3 regions of the Massilia sp. X63 genome follow, and region 1 is predicted to be linked to each of the others. Evidence: predicted binding sites of a transcription regulator. Region 1 holds the regulator's gene; each other region holds the start of a gene.
What was found. The regulator FNR, encoded in region 1, switches genes on or off when oxygen is low (the NO sensors DNR and NnrR bind a similar motif). The targets are predictions, from matches to a motif close to TTGATNNNNATCAA.

Region 2: AB3347_RS11410 (universal stress protein) is a predicted target of FNR. The motif match lies at 2,439-2,452, and genes of this name have one in related genera.
Region 3: ccoN (cytochrome-c oxidase, cbb3-type subunit I) is a predicted target of FNR. The motif match lies at 5,292-5,305, and genes of this name have one in related genera.

The regions. Positions count from the first base shown of each region.
Region 1 covers NZ_JBFTEF010000030.1:386-10,205, forward strand. The annotation lists gene AB3347_RS25590 (AraC family transcriptional regulator) at 333-1,091, opposite strand; gene fnr (fumarate/nitrate reduction transcriptional regulator Fnr) at 1,102-1,866, opposite strand; gene AB3347_RS25600 (hypothetical protein) at 1,996-3,663, opposite strand; gene AB3347_RS25605 (hypothetical protein) at 3,690-4,145, opposite strand; gene AB3347_RS25610 (cytochrome ubiquinol oxidase subunit I) at 4,577-6,055, shown strand; gene cydB (cytochrome d ubiquinol oxidase subunit II) at 6,057-7,076, shown strand; gene AB3347_RS25620 (DUF2474 family protein) at 7,076-7,264, shown strand; gene AB3347_RS25625 (molecular chaperone) at 7,366-8,055, shown strand; gene AB3347_RS25630 (twin-arginine translocation signal domain-containing protein) at 8,073-8,315, shown strand; gene AB3347_RS25635 (formate dehydrogenase subunit alpha) at 8,347-9,820, shown strand, end outside.
Region 2 covers NZ_JBFTEF010000004.1:450,510-460,329, reverse strand. The annotation lists gene AB3347_RS11415 (PHA/PHB synthase family protein) at 1-1,496, opposite strand, end outside; gene AB3347_RS11410 (universal stress protein) at 1,500-2,351, opposite strand; gene AB3347_RS11405 (hypothetical protein) at 2,890-3,471, shown strand; gene AB3347_RS11400 (AAA domain-containing protein) at 3,487-8,058, opposite strand; gene AB3347_RS11395 (thiol-disulfide oxidoreductase DCC family protein) at 8,339-8,716, shown strand; gene AB3347_RS11390 (NAD(P)/FAD-dependent oxidoreductase) at 8,713-9,741, shown strand; gene ubiG (bifunctional 2-polyprenyl-6-hydroxyphenol methylase/3-demethylubiquinol 3-O-methyltransferase UbiG) at 9,738-9,820, shown strand, end outside.
Region 3 covers NZ_JBFTEF010000012.1:137,149-146,968, forward strand. The annotation lists gene hemN (oxygen-independent coproporphyrinogen III oxidase) at 1-1,205, shown strand, start outside; gene AB3347_RS20660 (sulfite exporter TauE/SafE family protein) at 1,202-1,978, shown strand; gene AB3347_RS20665 (heavy metal translocating P-type ATPase) at 1,975-4,437, shown strand; gene ccoS (cbb3-type cytochrome oxidase assembly protein CcoS) at 4,452-4,670, shown strand; gene AB3347_RS20675 (TraR/DksA family transcriptional regulator) at 4,738-5,136, opposite strand; gene ccoN (cytochrome-c oxidase, cbb3-type subunit I) at 5,373-6,833, shown strand; gene ccoO (cytochrome-c oxidase, cbb3-type subunit II) at 6,850-7,470, shown strand; gene AB3347_RS20690 (cbb3-type cytochrome oxidase subunit 3) at 7,473-7,679, shown strand; gene ccoP (cytochrome-c oxidase, cbb3-type subunit III) at 7,672-8,619, shown strand; gene ccoG (cytochrome c oxidase accessory protein CcoG) at 8,616-9,820, shown strand, end outside.

The DNA.
Region 1 (9,820 bases):
ATGAAGATTCCATGCTTTACGCCGGCCGGCCGGATGCCCTGGCGCCGTCATCCAACTGATGAAACTTACTATGGTCCCTTGTTCCAGTACCGGTTTTACGATTATCACGTCGGCACGCCTTGCCCCGGACAGCGGCTACCTCGGCTACTTCTCGATTTACGCTGCCGGGGTGGACTGGACGGTCGACGCACCGACGTTTCGTGAACACAGGGTGAACTGGCAGCAGGCCCAATCGCTGTGCGATGCAATGGAGGGGGCGCATCGGAGGAGCCTGGCATGGCTGGAAGGGCAGGCAGGCCGGCCATGACGCCCGCTGCACGGCCCGGCGGGCGCTAGCGCTCAGGCCATCCGGTGCGGAAATGCGCGCGCCGGTACGCCGCCGGCGTGGTGTCCATGGTGCGCCGCATGGCGCGCGTGAGGGCGCTCTGTTCCGAGAACCCGGCGGCCAGCGCGATCTCGGCCAGCGGCCGGTCGGTGCCTGCCAGCCACTCGCAGGCGCGCCGCAGGCGGCAGCCGAGCAGCCAGTCGCCCGGGGTGCAGTCGTGTTCGAGGCGGAACAGGGCGTGCAGGCGGCTCACGCTCAGGCCGGCGGTACGCGCCATGCGCTCGGTGCTCCAGGGCAGGCCGGGTTCGGCCTCGATGCGCGCCAGCAGCGCGGCCAGGCGCGAAGCCGGCTGCGGCGCGCCGACGGTCAGGGTATCGAGCAGCAGCGGGGTCCAGCCGGCCAGTACCGGGGGCGCGGGCGGCTGGGCGGCGGCCAGGATGCCCATGAATTCGACCAGCTTGCGGGCGGCGGGGCCGATGGCGGTGAAGGGGCGCTCGAGCAGGCGCTGCCACGGACCTTGTTCGAGATTGGCCGCGCCGACATCGAGGATCAGGGACTGGTTGGCGCCGGCGCTGTATTGCGAGTGCCAGGCGCCCGGCGCGACCACGGCGCCGTGGAGTGGATCGAGCCGCCCCTGGCGGCCGGCGATCTCGAGCGCGACTTCGCCCTTGAGGGGCAGCACCAGCTGGGCATAGTCGTGGCGGTCGGCGAGCCGCGTCTGGCCGTAGCTGCGAACGTGCAGGTCGAGCAGGGGCGAGGCGGACATGCCGGCCGCGTCAGCCCATCGGGCTGCAGACCTCGGTGCCGGCTGCCAGGGCCTTGAGCCTGACTGGGTCGAGCAGGGTGACTTCGCGCTTGTCCACCTGCAGCCAGCCCTGCTTCTTGAAGCGCGACAGCAGGCGGCTGACGCTTTCGATGGTCAGGCCGAGGTAGTTGCCGATGTCTTCGCGCGACATGCGCAGCTGGAAGCTGCTCGGCGAGTAGCCGCGCGCCGCGTAGCGCGCCGACAGGTTGACCAGGAACACCGCGAAGCGCTGCTCGGCACGCATGTTGCCGAGAAGTAGCATCACGTTCTGTTCGCGCGTGATTTCCTGGCTCATGATGCGGTGGAAGTGGCGCAGCAGGGCCGGCACGTGGCCGAACAGCTCTTCCAGGCGCACGAACGGGATCTCGCACACCTCGCTGTCTTCCAGGGCCACGGCGTCGCAGTGGTGGGTGCCGCTGATGGCGTCCATGCCCAGCAGTTCGCCGGCCATCTGGAAGCCGGTGATCTGGGCTTCGCCGGCGGCGTTCACCTGGTAGGTCTTGAAGTGGCCGAAGCGCACCGCGTACAGGTTGCGGAAGGGCTCGCCCATGGCGTACAGGCGCTCGTCGCGCACGAGGCGGCGGCGGCGGCCGATGATCTGGTCGAGGCGGTTGATGTCCGCATCTTCGAGGCCCATCGGCAGGCACAGCTGGTGCATGCTGCAGGCGCTGCAGCTGGTCTTGAGGGCCTGGATGCTGATCGGCGCCTCGCCCGGAAGGGAGATGGGATGGCTCATTTCGGAAAAAGGCGGATTGCTGACGCAGCCATTATAGACGGCTGTTCGGCTTCTGGGCTTTCATTTTCCGGAGGGAAGAAGGTGGCCGGCCTGGCCGGCCACCTTCCAGCTGCCGGACGGCGCAGGCGCTTACAGGTGGTGCCGTTGCTCAGCCTTCATTTTGTAGTACGCCTCCCGGCCCTTGGCGCGCACGGTGGCGGCGATCTGCGCGGCCTCTCCGGCCGCCTGGTTGACCGAAGCAAAGGCGTCCGGATCGGCCTTGAACGACTCGACCGCCCGCTGGGACTCGGTCGTGCCGGCCAGGGCCAGGCCGAAGGTCGCGGACACCGCCAGTTCGGCCGCCAGGGTCTCGGCGCTCGGCGCGACCACCGCGGCGCCGGCCTTGGCGGCCTCGGACGCTTCCTGCTTCGCCTGCGGGGCCGCCAGGCTGCGCGCCAGCGCCATGTCGCCCGCCACCTGCTTCAGGAAGCCGACCGCGGCCTGGCTGCCGGACAAGTTGGCCAGGTCGCCCAGGCGCAGCAGGGCGGCGTTCTTAGCGTTGAACACCGCGCGGCCGCTGCGCTGGCTGCGCACGAAGTCGATCATTGGCTGGACCGCGATCGTGCTGCCGATGTAGCCGAGCGTGGCCACGATCTGCGGCAGGAACTCCTCGTGCCGTTCCGGCTCGTTGACCAGCCAGTCGAGCAGTAGCCTGGCGTCCTTCTCGGTATATTGCGAGGCCAGCTCGTAGGGCACCCCTTCGATCCAGTGCTGGGACACGAAGTCGCGCACGTCGCTTGGCGCCTGCAGGCCGCCGGCGCCGCAGGAGCAGCCGCCGGCAGGCATCACTTCCTTGCCGTCGATGCTGAGCGGGCCGGCCAGGTAGGCGGCCGACTCGGTGCCATTGACCACGTTGTGGTCGACGCCCACCGAGGGGTACATGACCGCGCGCGGGTCGTCGGTGCGATGCGGCAGGCCGCAGTTGTGGCCGTACTCGTGCACCCAGATCAGGCCTTCCTGGTTGGCGGTGAAGCGCACCGCCGCCACGTTCACCGTGGTGCTGCCGACCGGGGCGCAGCCGATGATGCTGTCGCCCGGGCCGCCGCACCAGCGGATCGCCTGCACGATCTTGACCCCGCTGCCCGCCGTCAGGAGGGCGGTGAGGTCGGCCGAGGTCTGGATGGTGCCCGGGACCGTGGCCGGCAGCACCCGCACCGCGCCGTTGCGGACGAACTGGACCGGGGTGGCGACGTCCGGCCCGGTGTCGTCGTTCTGGAGGATGGCGCCCATGTCGGCCAGGATCCGGTCGGCCTCGGCATCGCTCAGGGCCACGCTGCTGTGGCGGTGCACCGTGACCGACACCGTGCGATTGCCCGGGGGCGCCGCGTTCGGGTTGACGATCAGGTAGTCGACATACAGCGGGATGTCGGCGCCCCACGCAATGTCGACCCAGATGTCGACGCCGCCGGCGCGCGGGGCCACGTTATGCAGGGTGTAGCGGGCCGAGCCGATGAACTTGCCGGCCTCGGGGCCGCCGGGAGCGCCTTCGCCGATGGCCACGAAGACCTGCGAGCGGGTGCCGATCTGGTCCCAGTTGAGGCGCAGCACCCATTGGCCGCGCCGCAGGCCCCAGTCATGGCGGTAGGTGAAGCCGTTGCCGGACAGTGCGGGCGCGATGCTGGCTGCGCCGGCCTGCACCTGCGCTTCGGCTTCGGCGTAGGGCGCCTGGTAGGCCGAGGAGACGGCGGGATCGCCCGTCGTGCGCGGATGGTCGAGGCTGAGGGCGGCGTCCCGGTCGAGACGATCGTTTGGCGACATGCTGTTCTCCTTGTGGCTGTGATGGGTCAGGGAGTGACGACGAGGTAGTCGACGTAGAGCAGGATGTCGCTGCTCCATTCGACGTCCACCCAGATGTCGACGCCGCCGGCGCGCGGCGCGACGTTGTGGACCGTGTAGCGCGCCGAGCCGATGAACTTGCCGGCATCCGGTCCGCCGGCGGCGCCTTCGCCGATCGCCACCAGCACCCGCGAGCGCGGGCCGATGGCCGACCAGTTGAGCCGCAGCACCCACTGGCCGCGGCGCGCGCCCCAGTTGTGGCGGTAGGTGAAGCCGGTCCCGCTCAGTTCGGGTTCGGGGCCGGCTGCGGCAGGCTGGAACAGTTGCCGCACGGCGCCTCCGTCCACGTCCTGCCGGACTTCCGCGAACGCGGTCGGCACGGCCGAGGAAGCGAAGCGCATGTCCGCGCCGCCGGCGCCGGGCGCCAGCCGCGCGGCTGCCTGCTTGATCTGGTTGTTCGTCATGACCATTTCCTTTTCACATCGACGATCGATGGATGACCCGGCACGCAGCGCCGCAAGACGTGCCGGCCGGGCCGCCGGATAGCGGGCTGGATGGCATGCCTGATCGCAGGATCTGGCGCTGCCGGGCCCGAATCGTCAGCCAATATAGTCGAGTGTTTCGGGGGCCTAGGACCGATCTGACGGGTCATTAATATGGATCAGTGGCTTCCGGTTTTCTGGCAGAAAGAAAGATTTCGGAAGCTATAAAGCCTTTGCCTTTGCCTGGGCGCAGTCGTGCAGTTGTCGCCGCACTCCGGGGCCGGCCGGCGCCGGGGTGACGCATTGGCGCATCAATTCTGCTCGTCCAAACGTGCGGCCCCAGCCTGCATGCTAGATTCTGGTCACGCCGCCGCAGTAAAACCGCGCAGTACAACGAACAAAAGGGGCCCTGCATGTTCGGTTTGTCCGCCTTGGACCTGGCACGCCTGCAGTTCGCGTTCACCATGTCCTTTCACATCCTGTTTCCGGCGATTACGATTGGCATGGCCAGCTACCTGGCCGTGCTCGAACTGTGCTGGCTGCGCACCAGGCGCCAGGTCTACGTCGACCTCTACCACTACTGGCTGAAGATCTTCGCCGTCACCTTCGGCATGGGGGTGGTGTCAGGCATCGTGATGGCCTACCAGATCGGCACCAACTGGAGCTACCTGTCCGAGTTCGCCGGCAGCATCATGGGCCCGATCCTGTCCTACGAGGTGCTGACCGCCTTCTTCCTCGAGGCCGGCTTCCTGGGCGTGATGCTGTTCGGCTGGACCCGGGTCGGACCGGGCCTGCATTTCGCGGCCACCTGCGCGGTCGCGGTCGGCACGCTGATCTCGTCGACCTGGATCCTGGCCGCCAACAGCTGGATGCAGACCCCGCGCGGCTATGCCATCGAGGGCGGGCGCATGGTGCCGGCCGACTGGCTGGCGATCGTCTTCAACCCGTCCTTCCCGTACCGGCTGCTGCACATGGTGATCGCCGCCTATCTCACCACGGCGCTGATCGTCGGCGCCACCGGCGCCTGGCAGCTGCTCAAGCGACGCGACAACCCGGCGGTGCGCAAGATGCTGTCGATGGCGATGTGGATGATCCTGATCGTGGCCCCGATCCAGGCCCTGGTAGGCGACTTCCATGGCCTGAACACCCTCAAGCACCAGCCGGCCAAGCTGGCGGCGATGGAAGGGCACTGGCAGAACGAAGGCGAGCGGGCGATTCCGCTGCTGCTGTTCGGCATCCCCGACATGGACGAGGAAAGGACCAGGTTTGCAGTGGGCATCCCGCACCTGGGCAGCGTCATCCTCACCCACTCCTGGACCGGCCAGATCCCCGGACTCAAGGAATTTCCCCGCGAAGACCGGCCGAACTCGCTGATCGTGTTCTGGAGCTTCCGCCTGATGGTGGGCCTGGGCCTGCTCATGATCGCGCTGGGCGCCTGGGGCCTGTGGCTGCGCCGGGGCGGCCGCCTATGGACCAGGCGCCCCTTCCTGCGCTTCGCTCTGTGGATGGGACCGGCCGGCCTGGTCGCCATCCTGGCCGGCTGGACCACGACCGAGGTCGGGCGCCAGCCCTGGGTCGTGTACGGGGTGCTGCGCACCGCCGACGCAGTCTCGCCGCACGGCGCCGGTTCGCTGGCGCTCACCCTGGCGCTGTTCGTGGCGGCCTACGTCTTCGTGTTCGGCACCGGCACCGTGTACCTGCTGCGCATGATGCGCAAGGGGCCGCAGCGCTTCGAGCTGCACCGACCGGCCGAGGGCGGCCCCGGCGAGGAGCGCACGCCGATGCGGCCGCTGTCGGCGGCGGACGTGGCCAACGACGACGAGCCGGGGCCGGAAGGCGAGGGCAGTCATCCACACGACCAGGGTCACGATCACGACCGGCGGGGGAGCTAGCATGGGCATCGACACCACCGTCATCTGGGCGGTCATCATCTACTTCGCCGTCTTCATGTACGTGCTGCTGGACGGTTTCGACCTGGGCATCGGCCTGCTGTTTCCCTTCACGCCGAAGAAACGCGACCGCGACACCATGATGAACACGGTGGCGCCGGTCTGGGACGGCAACGAGACCTGGCTGGTGCTGGGCGGGGAGGGGCTGCTGGCGGCCTTCCCGGTGGCCTACTCGATCATCCTGTCGGGACTGTACCTGCCGCTGATCTTCATGCTGGTCGGCCTGGTGTTTCGCGGCGTGGCCTTCGAGTTCCGCTTCAAGGCCAGGGAGCACGAGCGCCACCTGTGGGACAAGGCTTTCATCGGCGGTTCGGTGGTGGCGTCCTTCTTCCAGGGCGTGGCGCTGGGCGCCTTCCTGGACGGCATTACGGTATCCGGGCGCAGCTATGCCGGCGGGCCGCTCGACTGGATCGCGCCCTTTCCGCTGTTGGCCGGTGTCGGCGTGATGATCGCCTACACCCTGCTGGGCGCCACCTGGCTGGTGATGAAGACCGAGGGCGAACTGCACGCCCGCATGGTGCAGGTGGCGCGTCCCCTGGCCCTGATGCTGCTCGCCGCCATCGTCATCGTCAGCATCTGGACCCCGTGGCGCGACCCGGCGGTGGCGGCGCGCTGGTTCAGCTTCCCAAACATCCTGTTCCTGGCGCCGGTGCCGGTGCTGGTGGCCGTGTTCATCGTGCTGCTGCTGCGCTCGCTGGCAGGGGACGAGGACGACTTGCCGCATCGGGTTCCCTTCGTGGCCGCGCTGGCCCTGATCTTCCTGGGCTACAGCGGCATGGCGATCAGCATCTGGCCGCACATCGTGCCGCCCGCGATCTCGATCTGGGAGGCCGCCTCGCCTCCGAGCAGCCAGGGTTTCGCGCTGGTCGGCACCCTGTTCATCCTGCCCATCATCCTGATGTACACGGCCTGGTCGTACTGGGTGTTCCGGGGCAAGGTCAAGGCCGACGCGGGGTACCACTGATGGACGGGCCGCGCCGCGACAGGCCGGGCCACGAGAGGCCGGACCATGACAGCCTGGGCCGCGTGTCGCGGCGCGAATGGATGCGGCGCCTGGCCTGGCTGGCGGCGCTCTGGCTCGGCGGGGTGTTTACGCTGGCGACGGTGGCCTATGTGATCCGGGTACTCATGCGGGCGCTGGGCATGCACTAGGCCGGCAAGCGCACGATCGACGGTCGCGGCCAACCGTGCGCGGCCTGCCGCGATGGAAGGCTACACTCTTCATAACGCTTTGCTAACAGGAGTGCCGCACCGTGTCCCTTTCCGACGCGCCGCCGATCGACCGTCCCGCCGAACCCGCCGAGCAAGCTTCCGTGTCCCTGCCCCTGGCCGGGGAGGACCAGGCACGCGCCGACTTCTACGCGCTGCTGTCGCGCCTGCTGCTGGCGGCGCCCGACGCCGGGCTGCTGGCCGCGCTGGCGCATGCCGACCCGATCTCGGCCGAAGGGGGCGACCCGGCGCTGGAACAGGCCTGGGAAGCCCTGGTGCTGGCATCGAGCGTCATGGATCCCGGCGCGGTGGCCGACGAGTTCGACGCGCTGTTCGTCAGCGTCGGCACCCCGCCGCTCGATCCCTACGGTTCGCGCTACCTGTCCGGCTACATGAACGACACCCCGCTGGCCGAGCTGCGCGCCGACCTGGCGCGGCTCGGCGTCCAGCGCGTGCGCGGCGTCGGCGAATTCGAAGACCACCTGGGTTCCCTGTGCGAGACGATGCGCGTCCTGATCGCCGGCGCGCCGGGCATCCCGCGCCGGCCGGTCGATCGCCAGCAGGCATTCTTCGAGACCCACATCGCGCCCTGGCATGCGCGCTGCCTGGCCGACATCGCCTCCGCCGACGGCGCCAATTACTACCGGCTGGTTGCACGGCTGGCCGCCGCCTTCCTCGCCATCGAAGCCGAAGCCTTCGTGGTCGGAGAGGCGCCCATCGATTCAACCGTTTGACAAGACGAGGCACAGGCATGGAACAGCATCCGCAAGCACTGGAACCAGGACCGGACGGCAAGCCGGCCGCCGGAGCGCCCGACCCGACCCGGCGCAGCTTCCTGAAGGCCGCGCCGCTGGGCGCGCTGGCGGTGGTGACCGGCAGCGCCGCGGCCGCCGAGACGCCGGAAGCGGCACCGACGGCGGCGCCGGAGCTCAAGCGCGGCTACCACGAAACCGAGCACATCCGCCGTTACTACCAGACCGCCGCCTATTGGTGAGCCAAAAGGCGAGCGCAACCGGAGAGCAAGCATGTCCCTAGTAAAAGCTTCCCGCGACAGCGGGCTGAAACGGCGCCGCTTCCTGGCCGGCGCGGGCGTGGCGGTCGGCGCCGGCGCCCTGGCGCGCCACCTGCCGCTGAACGTGATCGAACCGGCCCGGGCCGACCAGGCCCCGGGCGCCCCGGTACCCACCGAGGTCAAGCGCACCATCTGCAGCCACTGCTCGGTGGGCTGCTCGGTGGACGCGGTGGTGGCCAACGGCGTGTGGGTGCGCCAGGAAGCCGCCTTCGATTCGCCCATCAACATGGGCGCGCACTGCGCCAAGGGCGCCTCGGTGCGCGAGCACGCCTTCGGCGAGCACCGCCTGCGCTACCCCATGAAGCTGGTGAACGGCAAGTACCAGCGCATCTCCTGGGACCAGGCCATCAACGAGATCGGCGACAAGCTGATCGAACTGCGCCAGAAATCCGGCCCGGACGCGCTGATGGTCATCGGCAGCTCCAAGCACAACAACGAGCAGGCCTACCTGCTGCGCAAGTGGGTCTCGTTCTGGGGCTCCAACAACTGCGACCACCAGGCGCGCATCTGCCACTCGACCACGGTCGCGGGCGTGGCCCAGACCTTCGGCTACGGGGCCATGACCAACTCCTTCAACGACTTGCATCACAGCAAGGCGGTGATGTTCATCGGCTCCAACCCGGCCGAGGCCCACCCGATCTCGATGCTGCACTTCCTGCACGCCAAGGAACTGGGCGCGAAGATGATCGTCATCGACCCGCGCTTCACCCGCACCGCGCGCTTCGCCCACCACTACGTGCGGGTGCGCCCGGGCACCGACATCCCGCTGGTGTGGGGCATCCTGTGGCACATCTTCGAAAACGGCTGGGAAGACAAGGAATACATCGCGGCGCGCACCTACGGCATGGACGACGTGCGCAAGGAAGTGGCCAAGTGGACGCCCGACAAGGTCTCCGACATCACCGGCGTGCCGGAAGCCTCGGTCAGGATGGCGGCCGAGATGCTGGCCAAGAACCGGCCTTCGTCGGTGGTCTGGTGCATGGGCATCACCCAGCACCACGTCGGCACCGCCAACGTGCGCGCGCTGTCGATCCTGCAGCTGGCGCTGGGCAATATCGGCGTGCCCGGCGGCGGCGCCAACATCTACCGCGGCCACGACAACGTGCAGGGTGCGACCGACGTCGGTCCCAACGGCGACTCGCTGCCGGGCTACTACGGCATTGCCGAGGGCGCCTGGAAGCACTTCGCCGCCGTCTGGGGCGTCGACTACGAGTGGATCAAGTCGCGCTTCGGCTCCAAGGAACTGATGGAAAAGCCCGGCATCACGGTGTCGCGCTGGTTCGACGCGGTGAACGAAGAAGCACAGTACATCGACCAGCCGAGCAAGCTGCGCGCCGTGTTCTACTGGGGCCACGCGCCCAACAGCCAGGTGCGCCTGCCCGACATGAAGGCGGCGATGCAGAAGCTCGACATGCTGGTCGTGATCG
Region 2 (9,820 bases), on a different contig from region 1:
CCGACGATCTTGTACACCGAGCGCCACGGGGCGACATGATCGGTGCGTGTACCGACGGCGAATACCGGCAGCTGGATATCGGTCAGCGATACCGGCCGGCCGTCGACGTGGTAGCGCATGCTGGCCAGGCTGTTGTCGAGGAAGAGCTTGCGCAAGTATTCCGAGTGCATGCGATACGGCATGCGGGTCGCGTCTGCGTTCCAGGAAGCCAGGTCGTTGTCCTTGTCGGGCAAGTCGAGCAGGTAATGGCGCAGGCGCCGCGACCAGATCAGGTCATTCGAGCGCAGCAGCTGGAATGCCCCAGCCATCTGGCGGGTGTCGAGGTAGCCCTGCTGCCACATGGCCGCCTCCAGGAACCTCACCTCGCTGTCGTCGATGAACAGGGATAGTTCGCCGGGCTCGGTAAAGTCGACCTGGGCCGCAAGCAGGGTCATGCTCGCCAGGCGGGTATCGCGATCGCGCGCCATGGCAGCCGCGGCAATTGCCAGCAGGGTGCCCCCGAGGCAGTAGCCGCACGCATTCACCTGCGTTGCCCCGGTCTGGGCCACGATCGCATCGATGGATGCCATGACGCCGAGGCGCCGATAGTCTTCGAGCGACAGGTCGCGGTCGCCGCCATCCGGATTCTTCCAGGAGATCATGTAAACGGTATGGCCGCGTTCCACCAGGTAGCGCACCAGCGAATTGTGCGGCGACAGGTCGAGGATGTAGTACTTCATGATCCAGGCGGGAACGAACAGGATGGGCGCCGCATGCACCGTCGGGGTGACCGGATCGTAGCGCAGCAATTCGACCAGGCGGTTGGCCATCACCACCTTGCCGGACGTGACAGCGACGTCCCGGCCCGGCGCATAGGCCAGCGGGGGCCGGCTTCCGTCCAGCACCTTGCGCACATCCTGCGCGGCCCGTAGCGCACCGTTGACCAGGTTACGCCCGCCGCTGGCGATGGTGGCCTGCTGCACCACCGGGTTGGTGATGACGAAATTCGACGGGGCCACCGCGTCCAGCAGCTGGCGCGCAACGAAAGTGACGACGTCGGTGTGATGAGGCGCAACGCCCGGTACGCCGCAGGTGGCGCGCTGCCACCATTGCTGGGCCAGCAGGAAACCCTGGCTCGTCATGTTCCATGGCCAGGCCTGCCATGCCGGATCGGCAAAGCGCTTGTCCTGGGCCAGTGGCGCAACCGGTTCCTTGCCGCAGCCGCCGACCGCGGCGGCGCCATACTGCAGCCACTGCGCGGTGCCGGCGCCGGCCAGCAGGCTGAGTTCGGCCAGCTTGTCGGGCGACAGCATGAGGTGGCTGGCCCAGTCCTGCCAGGCCAGCGCCAGTGCGGCAGGCGAGACATGGCCGGTCAGCCGGCCGAGCCATGCGTTCAGCACCAGGTCCGCCGCCGCGTAGCCATCGCTCCACGCCGGCGGCGCCCGGCGCCCCCCTTGCCAGGTGCTGCCCTCGCGCCGCAGTTCGCTCGCGGGGATGCCGTGTTCCGCCGTTCCCATGGCTCAGTGCGCGAGCAGGAGCGGAACCGGGGCGCGTTCGAGCAGTTCGCGCGTGACCCCGCCCAGCACCCATTCGCGATAGCGGCTGTGTCCAAAGGCGCCAGTGACGATGAGGCCGGCGCCGCTGTCGGCGGCCAGCGCCATCAGCGCCGCGCCGGCGGTCGACGCGCTGCGCAGGCACACCACCTCGACGCGCACGCCCTGGCGGGCCAGGTAGAGCGCCATGTCGGCGCCTGGTTCTTCGCCATGCAGTTCGGAGAGCTGGTCGGGATTGACCAGCGCCAGCTTGACGTTCCCGGCGCGCTGCAGCAGCGGCAACGCCGCGCCGATGGCGCGCAGGGCCTGCATGCTGCCGTCCCAGCCGACGACGGCCACATCGGGAATGGGGGATTTGTCGTACTGCGCCGGCACCACAAGTACCGGCCTGGCGCCGCGCAGGGCGAGAAATTCGGGCAGGTGGCGCACCCGTGGCGCCAGGCCGTGCTCCGCGGGGCCGTCCCGTTCCTGGCTCAACACCACCAGGTCGGCGTAGCGCGACTGCAGCAGCAGGGCATAGCGCGCTTCGTCGTCCGCCACGCGCGCCTCGATGGATTGCACACCGAGGTTTGCGGCCTCGCTCCGGAACGCATCCAGGCGGGCCCGGGCGGCATCGCGCAGGCGCTGGAAATCGGATTCCGGATCGGGCACCGGCACGCCGGCGGTTCCGGCCAGCAACACAAAGGCCGGCCAACTGATGCCGGTCGGGGCGCTGCCCACGAGATGGGCGCCGAAATCGTTCGACAGGCGTGCTGCGGCATGCAGGCGGCTTGCCTGGTCGGGGCTGCCATCGATATGGACGACGATCGTTCTATACATGTGGAATCCTTTCAGGAAGCACGGATGAGGGACGGCGTACGCTGCGCTTAACTCTAGCGCCGTGCTTGATGGAAGTCCGGATTGAATTTGATCAAGATCAAAAAAGTCGAAACTTTAGGCATTGTCATCGGTGGCTATCGAGGACGCCGATGGCGATGCATAGGAATGGCCGGGTGCGACGGCGCCGCGGTGGAAGGTGCACGAGGACGCAAGGCGTCTTGGCGACAAAAACGTAACTAACCCACTCGAGAGCCTTGCCAACCAAATTCCGCTGGCGCTAACGACTACGACCCGGCCAACTATCGGCACACAAGGCCGGCAGGAGAGAAGCGGAGCGCGTCGCCCGCGAAGACAATGGCGCGGACGATAAGGCGCCGGACCCGGAAGCGCTCGCAGTGATCGGATACGCCGGCGGAGAAAAAGCGGCGATGGGCCGGATGCCAGGGGAATTTGCTAAGATGTCGCGCTCGACGTATCGACAAGCGTCTCACTGACGAGCACGCTTTTTATGGCCCTTTCCTGACGCGCTGCAGCAGCAATGATCCCATTTACCTTCAACGACATCGAAGTAGGCGTGCGCCTGTTCGAGGCCCTGGCGCGCCAGGCAAGTTCCCTGCGCGGCATGCCAATCACCTACGGCGACCTGCTCACGCTGGCGCGTTCCCTGCACCCGAAGGACGAGGTGCTCGGCCGCGCGGTTCCGGTGGGCATCGGTCCCAAGCTGCAATTCGTGGAAGCGTTCTGCACCCAGCATGGCTATCCCAACCTGAGCAGCCTGGCGGTGAACCGGGAGACCCTGCGGCCGCGCCCCGGCTACCAGGGCGACTGGGAAGCCGACAGGCGCGCCGTCGCCGGCGCCGACTGGGGCGCGGCCGAGGCGCAATTGAAGGATTACGTGGCGACGATGCGCGCCAGGGTGCCGGCGCGCTTCAAGCCGCGCAAGGAAAGGCCGGCGGACGTGGCCTGGTACGCGTATTTCTGTTCGCACCGGGCGGCCTGCGACAAGCTCACGCCCGAGGACAAGCAGGAAATCATCAACCAGCTGATGGCCGGACTCGATCCCGAGACGGCGCTCGGGCGCGTGCTGGCCGCGAAGCAGGACTTCGGCAGCCCGTCCTGAGACGGCGCATCGACGTCAGGGCGCTGTCGTATCTGCCGTGTCGGCAGCCACCGCATCCTCCAGCAGGTTGCGCGCCGCCTCGTCCGATCCCGCCGCGGCTTCCCGTCCCCATTCCCGGTACTCGACCAGGGACGGAATGCGCGCCAGCGCCCCGAGCGGCTCGATCCCCATGCTCGCCAGTTGCGCCAGCAGCTCGGCCAGCACGGTCTCGCGCCTGAGCGACCAGGTGGAAGCGAAACAGCGCCAGAACACCCAGCCGGCGCGTTCCAGCACGCGTTGGCGGCCCATGTCTGCCGCCCACCGATCCGGTCCGTGGAATTCGTCGCCATCGAGCTCGATCGCCAGGCGGCGGTCGTCGGCGCCCTCGACCACCATGTCGATGCGGTAGCCCGCGGCCGGCACCTGCGGGATCACGCGGTAGCCGCGCTCGAACAGCGCCGTGTATACCTCGCGTTCGAAACCGGATTCGCACAGGGCGATCAGGCTGCCGGCTTCGTCGTTGGCCTCGACGGGGCGGGCGAAATGCTCCACCAGCGAGCGTCGCAGGTCGAGCGTGGACAGTTCTTCCAGCCGCACCGAGCGCACCAGGTACATGCGGTCGCGCGCGCGCGAGGCGGCAACGTTGAAGCGCTGGTCGTACTGCAGGCCGGACAGCGCATGGTGATTCCGGCTGTCGGCCACCATGCTCAGGAACACGATATCGCGTTCGCTGCCCTGGAAGATGCGGGCGTCGCCGCAGGCGAAATTGCGGCGCGCCAGTTCCGCCGCATCGCAGCGCGAGCGCACCAGCTTGTCGATCCATTGGGCCTGCTCCGGGCCGAGCAGGGACACCACGCCGAGCGTGCGCTCGCGCATGGCCGGATCGGCCAGGATGGCCTCGATTTCAGCCGCGATGAACTCGGCTTCGGGCGGATTCTGCGACTTGGGCGTGCGGTAGCCGTTGGCGACGAAGACGTCGACCAGCGGCGGATCGAGCCGCTCGGAGGCCTTCGGGATGCGCAGCGGCTGGATGAAGTCCTTGTAGAACACCCGGTTGCTGTAGGCGATGATCGGCTGCACGCAGCGGAAGTGCTCGCGCAGCATGACCCTGGATGCCGCGAACACCGAAGAGGCAATGTCGTACAGCGACATGTCGGCGGTGAGCACGGCTTCGAAGGGCTGGCCGGCCAGGAAGCGGCGGCGCAGGTCGACGATCTTGGCGGCCGAGACGAATCCCGCCTCGGGCGAGACCTGCTTGTCGTCGCCCACCACCAGGATCTGCTTGCCGCGCAGGACCGCGGGCAAGGCCCACAGGTCGGACTGGCTGGCCTCGTCGACGATCACCAGGTCGAAGGCGCCCAGGGTCGCCGGCAGGGTTTCGGATACGCGGGCATGGCTCATGATCCAGCACGGCACGGCGCCCTGTGCGTCGACCATCGCGGACTGGGCGTCGCGCCGGTAGCGCGCCGCGTTGACGCCGGTGCCCTTGCCGATCTTGCGCATGGCGATCCGGTAGGTCTCGAGCGCCGACAGGACGTTCTGGCCGGCGTTGCGCCGGGTCGCGAGCCAGGCCGATTTCGAGACCAGGGTTTCGTACAGCCGGGCCAGACCTTGTTCGAGCGCGCGCCGGCGCGCGGCCAGTTCCTGCATCTCGTCGCGGTCGTCGATGCTGTCGAGGTGGGTCTTCAGGCGCGCCCAGGTCCAGGCATCGCGCCAGCGCACCGGGAACACCGCATCGTCGCCGGCATCCGTCATCGGCAGCGAGCGCACGCGCGTGGCCAGCCGGGTCGCACCGCGGCCTGCGATCTGGTCCGCCAGTTGGCGCACGCCGGCGAAGATGGGCGACAAGGCTTCGACGCGGCGGATCTCGGCGACGATCCCGGCATAGTCGGCCGCGATCCGCTCGGCCGGCAACGGCGCCTGGCCAAGCGTCTGTTCGACGAAGGCGCGCAGCCGGTCCGACACCGGGCCGGTGGCGCCGGCCAGCTGTTCGCGCAGTCCGGCCAGTTGCGCGGTGGCCGCCGACAGGTCCGCGCGGGTGAGGTGGCGGCGCAGCTGCTCGCCGACCCCGGCCAGGTCGGCCTGCCGTCCCAGCAGCGCATCGATCGGCACCCTGGCGAAGACCGGTTCGGCCAGGCCGGGTAGCGCGCGGTCATGGCCGGTCGCCAGGGCGTGCGCCCGGCGCGCGGCGAGGGCGATCTGTTCGGTTGCGCGCAGTTGCGCGACGTCCGGCTGCAGCTGGGGCAGCGAGAGCAGGTCGGCGAAGGCATTCCAGCGCACCACGAAAGACAGCAGCCGCGTGTGCAGGGCGGCGTAGCGCTGCACGTGCGCCCAGTCCGCGCTGGAGGCCGGCGCCAGCCCGGCAATGCGGATGGCGCCGACATGCGGCTTGATGTCGCCGACGCCGAAGGCCAGCAGGCCGAAGGGCCTGCCGGTTTCCGCCGCGCGGGCGATGGCTTCGAGCGCCTTCGGATGCTCGAGTGCCTCGCGCGGCGCGCCGACCGGCCTTTGCATGAACTCGGCCCGGGCCTGGAGCAGGGCATCCATTTCCGAGAACAGCGCTTCCAGCGACGCACGTTCGGTGGCGAAGTCGGCGCGCCGGCATTTCTCGCGCAGGCTGAACACCCAGTCATGCCCGAAATCCTCGAGCTCGCGCAGCGCGGAGGACGCCAGGTCGAGCGCCGCCAGCAGCCGGCGCGCATGTCCGAACACCTCCGGCGTCGACGCGCGCAGGGGCAGCAGCGCGCCGGCCGCCTCGTCGCGCTCGATGCCGCGCACCGCCTGCAGCACCCCGTGCAGACGCCCGATCTCGGCAGGCTGCGGCAGGGCGCTGGAAGCCGGGACGGCGGCATCGCAGTAGGCAAGGTCGTCCCCGAGCCGGCGCCGGGCGTCGCGCAACTGCATGGCCGCCTCGTCGCCGAACGGCGGAGCATGGTCGGGCGCCAGCGACAGCTGGTCGTCGAACCAGCCGTACAGTTGCCGGCCGTGGATCACCAGCTCGGCCATCTTCTGGGCCCGCATCGGCACCCCGTCGACATCGACGTCGCTCAGGTGGGCGCGCGCGATGTCGTCGATGCGCGTGTCGATCCGCGCCATCTCCTCGTGCGCGCGGTCGAGCGCCGCGCGGCAGGTGGCGATGGCCTCGTCTTCCAGCTGCGGATTCAGGTGGGTGAGGGTGTGGATGATCGCTTCGATCGAGGCCTGGAACTGGCGCATGCCTTCCTTGTCGCCGGACAGCAGCGCGACGCTCAGCGGCCGGATCGATGCCGGGATTTTCTCCTGCAAGACCTTGAGGGCCGGCTCGCCTTTCGAGGTGACCAGGATCCGTTTGCCCAGCGCCAGGTAGTGGCTGATGATGTTGGCGATCGTATGGGTCTTGCCGGTGCCGGGCGGTCCCTGCACCGCCACGCCGGGCGAGCGCGCCAGTTGCTGGACGATGGTCTCCTGCTCGCGGTTGTAGGGCAGCGGGAAATACAGTTCGCGCGCTTCGCCGCGGCCGCTGGCGCGGCCGGACAGGCCACGGAAGGCAATCGGGTCGTGCTCGATCACGGCTTGGCCAGGGGGCGTGACGATGCCGAGCGGGCCTGCCGGAATGGGGTCGCCGGCGCCGACGCGCTCTTTCAGGCGCGCGATGTCGTCGATCAGGAAGTGGCTGGCGCGCGGACGGGTGAACAGCACCCACTGGTTCGTCACCACCAGCTCGTCCCCTGGCGGCGGCGGACTGGCGGCGGCACGGTCATGGCGCGCCGATGCGGCGAGATTGCCGGCGGCCAGGCGCAGGATCGGTTCCACCGTAGTCGGGTCGAAGGGCGAGACCTCGAGGTCGGGACGCTCGCGCAACAGGCGCCGGGCGGCGCGTTCGACGTCGCCGATGCCGGGGACGGCGCAGGCGGCGAAGGCGTCGAATTCCAGGCGCGGCTCGGCCTGGCGCGGACGCACGCCGATGGCATGGCTGCTGCCGTCGATCTCCAGTTCCACCGCCTGGGTGATCAAGGGGTAGTGGAAGTCGGCGCTCAGCGGCGCACCGTGTTGATCGGCGCCCGCGATGCGCCAGGACGACACGCCCATGCCCCAGACCAGCTCGGTCGGGCGAACCGCCTCTTCGGACTCCAGCCGGGTTTTCAGTGCGAACAGGTCGGCATACAGGCCGATGACCTGGCGGCGCGGCCGCTCGCGCGCGGCCCACTCCGTCCATTGCTGCGTATAGACCTCCAGCAGGCGGCCGACGCGGGCACGCCGTTGCGCATCGCGCCGCTCGGCATCTTCCCCGGCGACGACGCCGGCGTCCTGGTTGCGGGCGCCGGCCAGTGCGGCCTCCTTCAGGGCCGGCGGCCGGCCCGCCGGGTCGTCGCCGATCGTCAGGAAGGGCGCCAGCTCGGGCTCCGGGAGCGCGGGCGCGGACGTCGCCTCCAGGCGATGCACCCGCAGCCAGAGGGGCTCGCCGTCGGTGTCGACGTTGAAGTCGACCCAGGGCAGCGCCTCGAGGTCGGCGTAGGTCTTCTTGAATTCGCCAGCCTTGGACAGGGTGAAAGCTGCAGGGTCGATGTCTTTGGCTTGCTCGACCAGATAGTCGAGCAGCCCGCTCATGAGCTGGGCAGGGGATTGCATGGTGATGTGAGGCTTGGACGTGGGCTAGGGTGGTGGTAAGGCCTTGCGAAGGCATCGTCGGCGCAGCTACGTGCCGGGTAAACCGTGCATCGTCGCATCCGGATACTGCCGAGTATCTGGCGAGTATCGCTATATTAAACGCTCTGCGCATCGGCCGCGGTTTCGCTGTGCCGGTGCGGATGGCGCTCGAATCGTCGATGACCCGCTTATCATGGGTCATGAACCGATAAAATCGTGGGCTTGAACCGCGATAGGGCGCATTCGTTGTATGATGCGGGTCATGCAAGCTAATAATCCACCCCCTGCGACCCTGTACTACGATGGCGGCTGTCCGGTGTGCGCCCGCGAAGTGGCGCTGTACCGGCGCCAGGCCGGGGCCGAGCATCTGGTGTGGGTCGACGTCGCGCGCTGCGCGCCCGAGGCGCTTGGCCCGGGACTGAGCCGCGAGGCGGCGATGGCGCGCCTGCACCTGCGCCGCCCCGACGGCAGCCTGGCGAGCGGCGCGGCCGCCTTCACGCTGCTCTGGCGCGCCTTGCCGCGCTGGGCCTGGCTTGGGCGCCTGCTCGGCTCCCGGCTGGCGCTTCCCCTGCTGGAGGCGGCCTACCGCCTGTTCCTTGCCATCAGGCCGCTCTGGCGTGGGCGGAGCGCAGTGCGATGAGCGGCAACTGCTTGCGGGTGGCGGTGATCGGCGCCGGCATGGCCGGCGCCACGTGCGCGCGCGCCCTGGCCGATGCCGGACACGCGGTCGAGGTGTTCGACAAGTCGCGTGGGGCCGGCGGGCGCATGTCCGCCAGGCGCGTTCCCTGGGGCGCCGGCGAGGAACTGCGCCTGGATCATGGGGCGCCCGGCTTCGGCGCCGAGGGGCCGGATTTTCTGGCATTCCTCGAACAGGCGCGGCAGGCCGGCCTGCTGGCGCGCTGGACGCCGCGCCTGGCCAGCGGCTGCGGAGCCGAGCCGGGCGGCGCCATGTGGGTGCCGACGCCGGACATGCCGGCGCTGTGCCGCTGGCTGCTGTCCGGGCTGCCGCTGCGCACCCTGGCCACGGTCGATCGGGTGCGCCGCAGCAGGGCAGGATGGAGCCTGGAAAGCGCGGGGGCGACGCTTGCCGACGGTTTCGACGCCGTGGCCGTCGCGATCCCGCCGCAACAGGCGGCGGCGCTGCTGCTGCCGCATCGCGCCGACTGGGCGCGGCGGGCCCAGGGGACAGCGATGCTGCCGGCCTGGGTGCTGATGGGAGTGACGGAGCTGCCTGCCGCGCCCTGCGCATGGGATGTGCTGCAGCCGGTGTCCGGTCCCCTGTCGCTGGTGCTGCGCAACGACGCCAGGCCCGGACGCACCCTGCTGCCCGGACTGGCGCAATGGGTGGTGCACGCGGTGGCGAGCTGGAGCCGCGCGCACTTGGAGACGCCGCCGGCCGAGGTGCAGGCGGCCCTGCAGGCGGCGCTGGCCGATTGCGTGGGCGCCGAGCTGGCGTGGCGCCACGCGGCGGTGCATCGCTGGCTCTATGCCGCACCGGCGCTGGCGCCGGCGCTGAACCGGCGCCCCGCAGGCGGCGAGTGCGCCTGGTGGGATGTGCGTACCGGGCTTGGCGTGTGTGGCGACACCCTGGGCGGTGGCGGGGTCGAAGGCGCCTGGCGCTCCGGCACGGCCCTGGCCGGCATGCTGGCGGGAGGCATGGCGTGAGCGTCATCCCCGAGGAGATCGCGCGCTTCGACCGGCTGGGCGCCACCTGGTGGGATCCGCGCGGTCCGATGCGGCCGCT
Region 3 (9,820 bases), on a different contig from region 1:
TCTGCGACACGGTCTGCTACTACTGCGCCTGCAACAAGATCGTCACCAAGCGCCGCGACAAGGCCGCCACCTACCTGTCCTACCTGAAGCGCGAGATCGCCATGCAGGCCGCCCTGTTCGGCGGCATGAACGAGGTCGAGCAGCTGCACTTCGGCGGCGGCACCCCGACCTACCTGTCGGACGCGCAGATGGACGACCTGATGGCCCACCTGCGCCGCAGCTTCCGCTTCGCGCCCGACGAACAGGGCGAATACTCGATCGAGGTCGATCCGCGCACGGTCTCGCCGGAACGCGTGCATACCCTGCGCCGCCAGGGCTTCAACCGCATCAGCCTGGGCGTGCAGGACTTCGACCCCGAGGTGCAGCGCGCCGTCAACCGCGTCCAGCCCGAGCTTGAGACCCGCGCGGTGATCGACGCCGCGCGCGCCGCCGGTTTCCGCTCGGTGAGCATCGACCTGATCTACGGCCTGCCGAAGCAGACCCTGGAGACGATGCGGCAGACCCTCGACAAGGTGGTCGCGGCCGGCCCGGACCGCATCGCCGTCTACCACTACGCCCACATGCCGCACCTGTTCAAGCCGCAGCGCCGCATCGTCGAAGCCGACATGCCGTCCAGCGACACCAAGCTGCAGATGCTCCAGCTGTGCATCGAGCGCCTGGGCGCGGCCGGCTACGTGTACATCGGCATGGACCATTTCGCCCGACCCGACGACGATCTCGCCGTGGCCCAGCGCCACGGCCACCTGCACCGCAACTTCCAGGGCTACTCGACCCATGCCGACACCGACCTGGTGGCCTGCGGCGTGTCGGCCATCGGCTCGGTGGGCGCCACCTACAGCCAGAACGTCAAGACCCTCGAGGAATACTACGACCTGCTCGACCAGAACGAGCTGCCGGTGGCGCGCGGCATCCGCCTCGGCATGGACGACGCGCTGCGCCGCAGCCTGATCCAGAAGCTGATGTGCCAGTTCGAGGTGTCGATCCCGGCGCTGGAGCAGGCCTTTCCGATCGTGTTCAAGGATTACTTCGCCGCCGAGCTGGCGCAGCTGCGCCAGCTGGAAGCGGACGGCCTGGTGACCGTCGGCCCGGAATGGCTGACCGTGACCATGAAAGGGCGGCTCCTGATCCGCAACGTGTGCATGGTGTTCGACCGCTACCTGGCGGCGGCCCGCGCGGCCGGTCCGCGGCATTCGCAGACCGTATGAACGTCAGTTTGTTCCCGGTGTTCCTGGTCGGCCTGGCCGGCAGCGTCCATTGCGCCGGCATGTGCGGCGGCATCGTGGGCGCGCTGTCGGTCGCGCGCGGCCCGGTCGCGGCGCCCGCCTTCCCCGTGCCGGTGCGCACGGTCCCGGTGCGCTCGCTGGCGCCGGTGGCGCACGTCGCCGCCTACAACGCCGGGCGCATCGCCAGCTACGCCACCGCCGGCGCCCTGGCGGGCGGGCTCGCCGGCAGCGTCGCCGGCCTGGCCAGCTTGCCGGCGCTGCAGTCCGGCGCCTATGTGCTGGCCAACCTGATGCTGGTGGCGCTGGGACTGTACCTGATGGATGCCTGGCGCGGCCTGGCGGTGCTGGAGCAGGGCGGGCAGGCGCTGTGGCGCCATGTCAGCCCGCTGCTGCGCCGGCTCGGTCCCGGCACCACGCCGGGGCGCATGTTCGCGGCCGGCGCGCTGTGGGGCTGGCTGCCCTGCGGGATGGTGTACAGCATGCTGGTGACGGCCATGCTGAGTGGTTCCGCGCTGGGCGGCGCCGGGGTGATGCTGGCCTTCGGGCTCGGCACGCTGCCGATGCTGGCGGCGATCGGGCTGGCCGGCGTGAAGCTGCGCTCGCTGTTCCGGATGCACCGGGTGCGCCTGGTATGCGGCCTGGTGATCCTCGCGTTCGGCCTGCTCGGCCTGGCGCGCGTCGCCGGGGGCTCGGCCGCCGGCGTTCCGGCGCACTGGATCGACGTGCTGTGCATCACCCAGGGAGCCGGGGCGTGAGCGCCGTGCTCGCCGCAGCCGCGGCGCCGGGCGCCAAGGGCAATGTCGACCAGGGCGCCGCCGGCGACATGGCGGCGGGCGGCTGCTTCCACTGCGGCGCGCCGGTCCCCAAGGGCAGCCGCTGGCAGGCCCAGGTCGACGGCGCGGCGCGCAGCATGTGCTGCCCCGGCTGCGCCGCCGCAGCCGAGGCCATCGTCGGCGGCGGCTTCGCCGATTACTACCTCGCGCGCACCGAATATGCCGCCTCGGTCGCCGCGGCCGCCACCATGCAGGACGAACCCGAGCTGGCGCTGTTCGACCAGCAGGACCTGCAGGGCGAGGGCAGTTTCTCGATCGAAGGCGTGCGCTGCGGCGCCTGCGTCTGGCTGGTCGAGCGCCGCCTGGGCCAGTTGGCGGGCGTGCAGGAAGTCTCGCTCAACGTCGCCACCGGGCGAGTCTTCGTGCGCTGGGACCCGGCCTTGTGCCGTCCCAGCGCGATCGTGCGCGCGCTGCGCGCGATCGGCTACAACGCGGCTCCGTATGACGTGCAGCGCCACGACCAGGGTCTGGAGCGCGCGCGCCGCCGCCTGTTCCGCCAGCTGTTCGTGGCCGGCCTGGCAATGATGCAGGTGATGATGTATGCGGTGCCGGTCTACCTGGCCGAGGACGGCACCATGGACGCCGACATGCGCGCGCTGATGGGCTGGGCTTCGTTCGCGCTGACCCTGCCGGCCGTGTTCTATTCGGCGCTGCCCTTTTTCGCGGGCGCCTGGCGCGACCTGAGGCGTGGCGTGCCGGGCATGGACGTGCCGGTGGCGCTGGGCATCGCGGCCGCGTTCGCCGGCAGCTGCGTCAGCCTGGTGTCCGGGAAGGGCGACGTCTACTTCGACTCGATCACGATGTTCGTGTTCCTGCTGCTCGGCAGCCGCTACCTCGAACTGAACGCGCGCCGCCGTGCCTCGCAGGCGCTCGATGCCCTGCGCCGCGGGCTGCCGGCGTCGGCGCTGCGCCTGCGCGGCGACCCCGGCCTGCGCGATACCGAGCTGGTGCCGGCCGCGAAGCTGGCGGTCGGCGACCTGGTGCTGGTTACGCCGGCCAAGGCGGTGCCCGCCGACGGCGTGGTGGTGGAAGGCGAGACCGACCTCGACTTTTCCCTGCTGACCGGCGAAAGCCGCACCCGCCGCATGGGTCCGGGCGACCAGCTGCCCGGCGGGGCGGTGAATGCCGGCCAGGCGGTGGTGCTGCGGGTCACCTCGGTGGCACGCGACAGCACGCTGGCGATGCTGGTGCGCCTGGTCGAGCGGGCCGGCCTCGGCAAGCCGGCCATGGCCCTGTGGGCCGACCGCGTCGCCGCCTGGTTCGTGCTCGGCCTGCTGCTGCTCACCGTGGCGGTCTACCTGGCCTGGAGCACGGTCGACGAGACTCGCGCCTGGCACGCCGCGGTGGCGGTGCTGGTGGTGTCCTGCCCGTGCGCGCTGTCGCTGGCCACGCCGACCGCGCTGGCGGCGGCTACCGACCGCCTGTTGCGGCGCGGCGTGCTGGCGGTCGCCCCGCACACGCTGGAAACCTTCGAACGCGCCACCCACGTGGTGTTCGACAAGACCGGCACGCTGACCCTCGGCCGCGTGGTGCTGCGCCAGGTGGTGCCGGTCGGATCGCTCGACGCCGACCTGTGCCTGCGCATCGGGTCGGCGCTGCAAGGCGAAAACTCCCACCCGGTGGGGATGGCGATCCGCGCCGCGATGCCGGCGCACGGGCTGGCGGCCTGCAAGCTGCGCTCCGAGATCGGCGCCGGTTTCGAGGGCACGATCGACGGCGTCGTGTACCGGATCGGCAGCGCCGACTTCGTGCAGGAACTGGCCGGCGGCATGGTGCGCTCGGCGGCGCCGAGCGGGACCAGCACCACCTGGCTCGCCTGCGAAGGACAATGGCTGGCGCGATTCGACCTGGCCGACGGCCTGCGCGAGGAAGCGCCCGAGGTGGTGCGGCGCTTCCAGCGCGCCGGCAAGACCGTGGTCCTGCTCAGCGGCGACGACCAGGGCGCGGTCAATGCGGTGGCGCGCCAGCTCGGCATCACCAGCGCCTTCGGCGGCCGCCTGCCGGCCGAGAAGCTGGCTTTCGTGCGCGAGCTGCAGCAGGAGGGCGCGGTGGTGGCCATGATCGGCGACGGCAGCAACGATGCCGCGGTCCTGCGCGGCGCCGACGTCTCCTTCGCGATGGGGCGCGGCACCGAGCTGGCCCAGGTGCATGCCGACGGCGTGCTGCTGGGCGACAGCCTGCTGCCGCTGGCCGACGCCGCAGTCACCGCGCGCCGCACCCTGACGATCATCCGCCAGAACCTGATCTGGGCCTCGGTCTACAACCTGGCGGCGATTCCGGCGGCGGCGACCGGACTGCTCAACCCCTGGCTGTCGGGGATCGGCATGGCCGCCAGCTCGGCGATCGTGGTGCTCAACGCCCTGCGCCTGCGCCAGGACTGAAGAAAGGATCGGACATGGAAGCCTTGTATCTGCTCATTCCCCTCAGCGTGATGCTGGTCGCGCTGGCGGTGTGGATCTTCTTCGGGGCGGCGGAAAGCGGCCAGTTCGAGGATCTCGAAGGGCCGGGGATGCGAATTCTGGTCGACGACGATCGTACCGATGCCGATGCCGCATGCGCCGCAGCGCAGCGCAGGGGAGGCGAACGCGTGGGCGCGAGCCAGGACGCGGGATGATCCCGCTCCGGGACGGAGCCTCCCACCCTGCGGCGTAGCGGGCCGGCCGCAGTCGCCGGGTGCGAGCCTACATCGACGGCCCGCGCCCCGTATGCCGGTCTTTCTCGAGCTGCTCCTGGCACCCGATGCACAGGCGCACGGTCGGGGTGGCCAGCAGGCGTGCTTCGGGGATGTCGCAGCCGCACGATTCGCAGATGCCGGCGCCGCCCGATTCGAGCTTGCCGATGGCGACGTCGATCTCGTGCAGCAGGCTTGACTCGTGGTCGGCCAGGTGCTGCTCGTTGTGGCTGATCATCTCGGACTGCGGCGCGTCGTCGCTCTGGCCCTGGTGGGCAAGGGGACCGATGCTGGGGGCTTCGTCATCCTGCGGTCCGGTGCGCGCACGCACGGTGTCGAGCAGGTCTGCGCGCGCCTGGTGCAGTTGCTTGCTCAGTTGTTCGGATACGGATTGCGAGAGAGGCGGCATAGTGTTTTTCCCTGGGAAAAGCCCTTCCGAGTGTGGCGGGCCGTCTGTCGAGAACCTTGATTCGTCTCAAAATCGCATCGTTGATTTTCTGGACCGGCGCCTCGCGCATTCGGCCGCAACACTCCGTTCAGATAGCTCGTCTGATGCTGAACAATTTGATTCACATCAAGGATTTTTGCTTATCAAAAAACGACACTCCTGACTGTCATCCATCAAGGTATTTTCAGGAGAGCATCTTGGACAGCAGTCTAAACTATAACTACAAGATCGTGCGCCAGTTTGCCATCGCGACCGTCGTGTGGGGCGTGATCGGCATGGCGGCCGGCGTCTTCATCGCGGCGCAGCTGGCCTGGCCGGCGCTCAATTTCGATATTCCCTGGCTGAGCTACGGACGCCTGCGTCCGCTGCACACCAATGCGGTCATCTTCGCGTTCGGCATCTGCGGCCTGTTCGCTACTTCCTACTATGTCGTGCAGCGCACCTGCCAGGTGCGGCTGTTCAGCGACAAGCTGGCCAGCTTCACTTTCTGGGGCTGGCAGGCGGTGCTGGTGTCGGCCGCGATCTCGCTGCCGATGGGATTCACCCGCGGCAAGGAATACGCCGAGCTCGAATGGCCGATCGCGATCCTGATCACCATCGTCTGGGTGGCCTACGCGGTGGTGTTCTTCGGCACCATCATCAAGCGCCGCGTCCAGCACATCTACGTGGCCAACTGGTTCTTCGGCGCCTACATCCTGGCGGTCGCCATCCTCCACATCGTCAACGGCGCCGTGATGCCGGTGTCGGCGATGAAGTCGTACTCGGCCTACGCCGGCGTGCAGGACGCCATGATCCAGTGGTGGTACGGCCATAACGCGGTGGGCTTCATCCTGACCGCCGGCTACCTCGGCATGGTCTATTACTTCATTCCGAAGCAGGCCGAGCGCCCGGTGTACTCGTACCGCCTGTCGATCGTGCACTTCTGGGCCCTGATCTTCACCTACATGTGGGCCGGCCCGCACCACCTGCACTACACCGCGCTGCCCGACTGGACCCAGTCGATCGGCATGGTGTTCTCGCTGATCCTGCTGGCGCCGTCGTGGGGCGGCATGATCAACGGGATCATGACCCTGTCGGGCGCCTGGCATAAGCTGCGCTCGGACCCGATCCTGAAGTTCCTGATCGTCTCGCTGTCGTTCTATGGCATGGCCACCTTCGAGGGCCCGATGATGTCGATCAAGACCATCAACTCGCTGTCGCACTACACCGACTGGACCGTCGCCCACGTCCACGCCGGCGCCCTGGGCTGGGTCGGCTTCATCACCATGGGCTCGATCTACTACCTGATCCCGCGCCTGGCCGGTAAAAAGCAGATGTGGAGCATGCAACTGGTCGAGACCCACTTCTGGGTCGCCACCATCGGCATCGTCCTGTACATCGCCTCGATGTGGATCGCCGGCGTGATGCAGGGCCTGATGTGGCGCGCGGTGAACCCGGACGGCACCCTGACCTACACCTTCGCCGAAAGCGTCAAGGCCACCTATCCGTACTACGTGATCCGCTTCACCGGCGGCTTCCTGTACCTGTCGGGCATGCTGCTGATGGCCTTCAATACCTGGAAGACGCTGAGCGGCACCAAGAGCGTGGACGCGACGATCCCGACCGGCCCTGCCAAGCCGCACCTGAATCACGCGCAGCCTGAAGCAGCGCACGCCTGAACCACCGGAGCACACAATGAAAAAGAAGTTTACGCATGAATGGATCGAGAAGAATCCCTGGCTGCTGATCGGCCTGGTGCTGATCGTGATCTCCTTCGGCGGCCTGGTCGAGATCGTGCCGCTGTTCTTCCAGAAGTCCACCACCGAGCCGGTGGCGGGCCTGAAGCCCTACTCGCCGCTGCGCCTGGCCGGCCGCGACGTCTACATCCGCGAAGGCTGCTACAACTGCCACTCGCAGATGATCCGTCCGTTCCGCGCCGAGACCGAGCGCTACGGCCACTATTCGGTGGCGGGCGAATTCGTCTACGACCACCCGTTCCAGTGGGGCTCGAAGCGCACCGGTCCGGACCTGGCCCGCGTGGGCGGCCGCTACAGCGACGAATGGCACCGCACCCACCTCGACAATCCGCGCGACGTGGTGCCGGAATCGAACATGCCGGGCTACCCGTGGCTGGCCAACGCCAAGCTGAATCCGGCCGAGATCATCCCGAAAATGCGCGCCATGCGCCGCCTCGGGGTGCCTTACAGCGAGGCCGAGATCGCTGCCGCACCGGGTGAGGTGAGCGGCAAGAGCGAGCAGGACGCCCTGATTGCCTACCTGCAGGGACTGGGCACCCAGATCAAGACGAGGAATTGAACATGGCACTCCAAAACGCATTAGACGCGGTACGCGTCATTAACATCCTTGACAATGCAAGCAGCGTCATGACGGTGGTCAGCTTCACGACCTTCCTGGGCATCGTCGGCTGGACCTACCTGCTGCGCCGGAACAGCGATTTCGACAAGGCGGCACAGTTGCCGTTCGCCGATGAGAACGAAACCGCAGGGGAGAGCAAACGTGGCTGATTTCTTCAACGATTTCTGGCACTGGTACGTGGCCGTCATCACGGTGCTGTCGATCCTCGGTTGCGCCATCCTGCTGTGGTCGCAGTCGACCTACCGCGTCAAGCTGCGCGCCGACGGCACGCCCGAGAAAACCACCGGCCACGTGTGGGACGAAGACCTGACCGAGCTGAATACCCCGATGCCGCGCTGGTGGATCGTGCTGTTCTGGCTCACCATCGTGTTCGGCTTCGCCTACCTGGCGCTGTATCCGGGCCTGGGCAGCTATGCCGGCAAGCTGGGCTGGAATTCCACCGGCGAATACAAGGCCGAGCTGAAGCAGGCCAAGGCCGAATACGGTCCGCTGTTCGCGAAATACGCGAACCAGGACCTGAAGGCGGTGGCCGCCGATCCGCAGGCCCACGCCATCGGCGAGCGCCTGTTCCTGACCTACTGCGCCCAGTGCCACGGCTCGGATGCGCGCGGCAGCAAGGGCTTCCCGAACCTGACCGACCGCGACTGGCTGCACGGCGGCGAGCCCTCGACCATCAAGCAGACCATCATGCAGGGCCGCGTCGGCAACATGCCGCCGATGGGCGCGGCGCTCGGTTCGGACAAGGACATCGAGAGCGTGGCGCATTACGTGCGCAACCTGTCGGGCCTGACCGCCGACCCGATCAAGGTCGCCTTCGGCAAGCCGAAGTTCGCCGCCTGCGCCGCCTGCCACGGCGCCGAAGGCAAGGGCAATCCTCTGCTCGGTGCGCCGAACCTGGCCGACAAGACCTGGCTCTACGGCGGCAGCCAGGAAACCGTGATGGAAACCATCCGCAAGGGCCGCACCAACACCATGCCGGCCTTCGGCGAATTCCTCGGCGAAGAGAAGGTGCACGTGCTGGCGGCTTACGTATGGAGCCTGTCGAACGACGCCGACACCAAACCGATCGTCACGGCGGCAGCAAAATGAATGCGCCGACTCAGCTGCCACGCGAGGCGGTCATCCGCATGTACGCGGCGCGCGAGGAGATCTACCCGCGCGAAATCAAGGGCCGCTACGCCTCGCTGCGCTGGGCCTGCGTGTGGCTGACGCAGCTGCTGTTCTACGGCCTGCCATGGTTCGAGATGCACGGCCGCCAGGCGGTGCTGTTCGACCTGGCCAGCCGCAAGTTCTACCTGTTCGGCCTGGTGCTGTGGCCGCAGGACTTCATCTACCTGGCGGCGCTGCTGATCCTGTGCGCCTACGGCCTGTTCCTGGTGACGGCGGTGGCGGGCCGGGTGTGGTGCGGCTTCGCCTGCCCGCAGACGGTGTATACCGAGATCTTCCTGTGGATCGAACGCAAGCTCGAAGGCCCGCGCAGCGCCCGCATCCGCCTCGACCGCCAACCCTGGAGCCTGGAAAAGCTCGCCCGCAAGGGCGGCAAGCACGCCGCCTGGGGCCTGGTGGCCTTGTGGACCGGCTTTACCTTCGTCGGCTACTTCACGCCGGTGCGCGAACTGAGCTTCGATGTCGCCAGCTTCGGGCTGGGACCGTGGGAGACCTTCTGGGTGCTGTTCTATGGCTTCGCCACCTACGGCAATGCCGGCTGGCTGCGCGAGCAGGTCTGCAAGTACATGTGCCCGTATGCGCGCTTCCAGAGCGTGATGTTCGACAAGGACACCCTGATCGTCACCTATGACGCCGCACGCGGCGAACCGCGCAATGCGCGCCAGGCGACGGCCGGGGCAGGCGACTGCATCGACTGCAGCATGTGCGTGCAGGTCTGCCCGACCGGGATCGACATCCGCAAGGGCCTGCAGTACGAATGCATCGGCTGCGCCGCCTGCGTGGACGGCTGCAACAGCGTGATGGACAAGGTCGGCAAGCCGCGCGGCCTGATCCGTTACGCCACCGAGAACGCGCTGGCGGCCAGGCTGCCGACCAGCGAGGTGCGGCGCCGCGTGCTGCGCCCGCGCGTGCTGATCTATACCGCCGTGCTGGCGATCCTCGGCACCACCATGGTCGCGTCGCTCGCGCTGCGCAACCCGCTCAAGCTGGACGTGATCCGCGACCGCGGCTCGATGGGGCGCGAAGTGGAAGACGGGATGATCGAGAACGTCTACCGGCTGCAAGTGATGAACACCACCGAAGACGCGCAGCGCCTGCGCATCACGGTGGACGGCATCGCCTC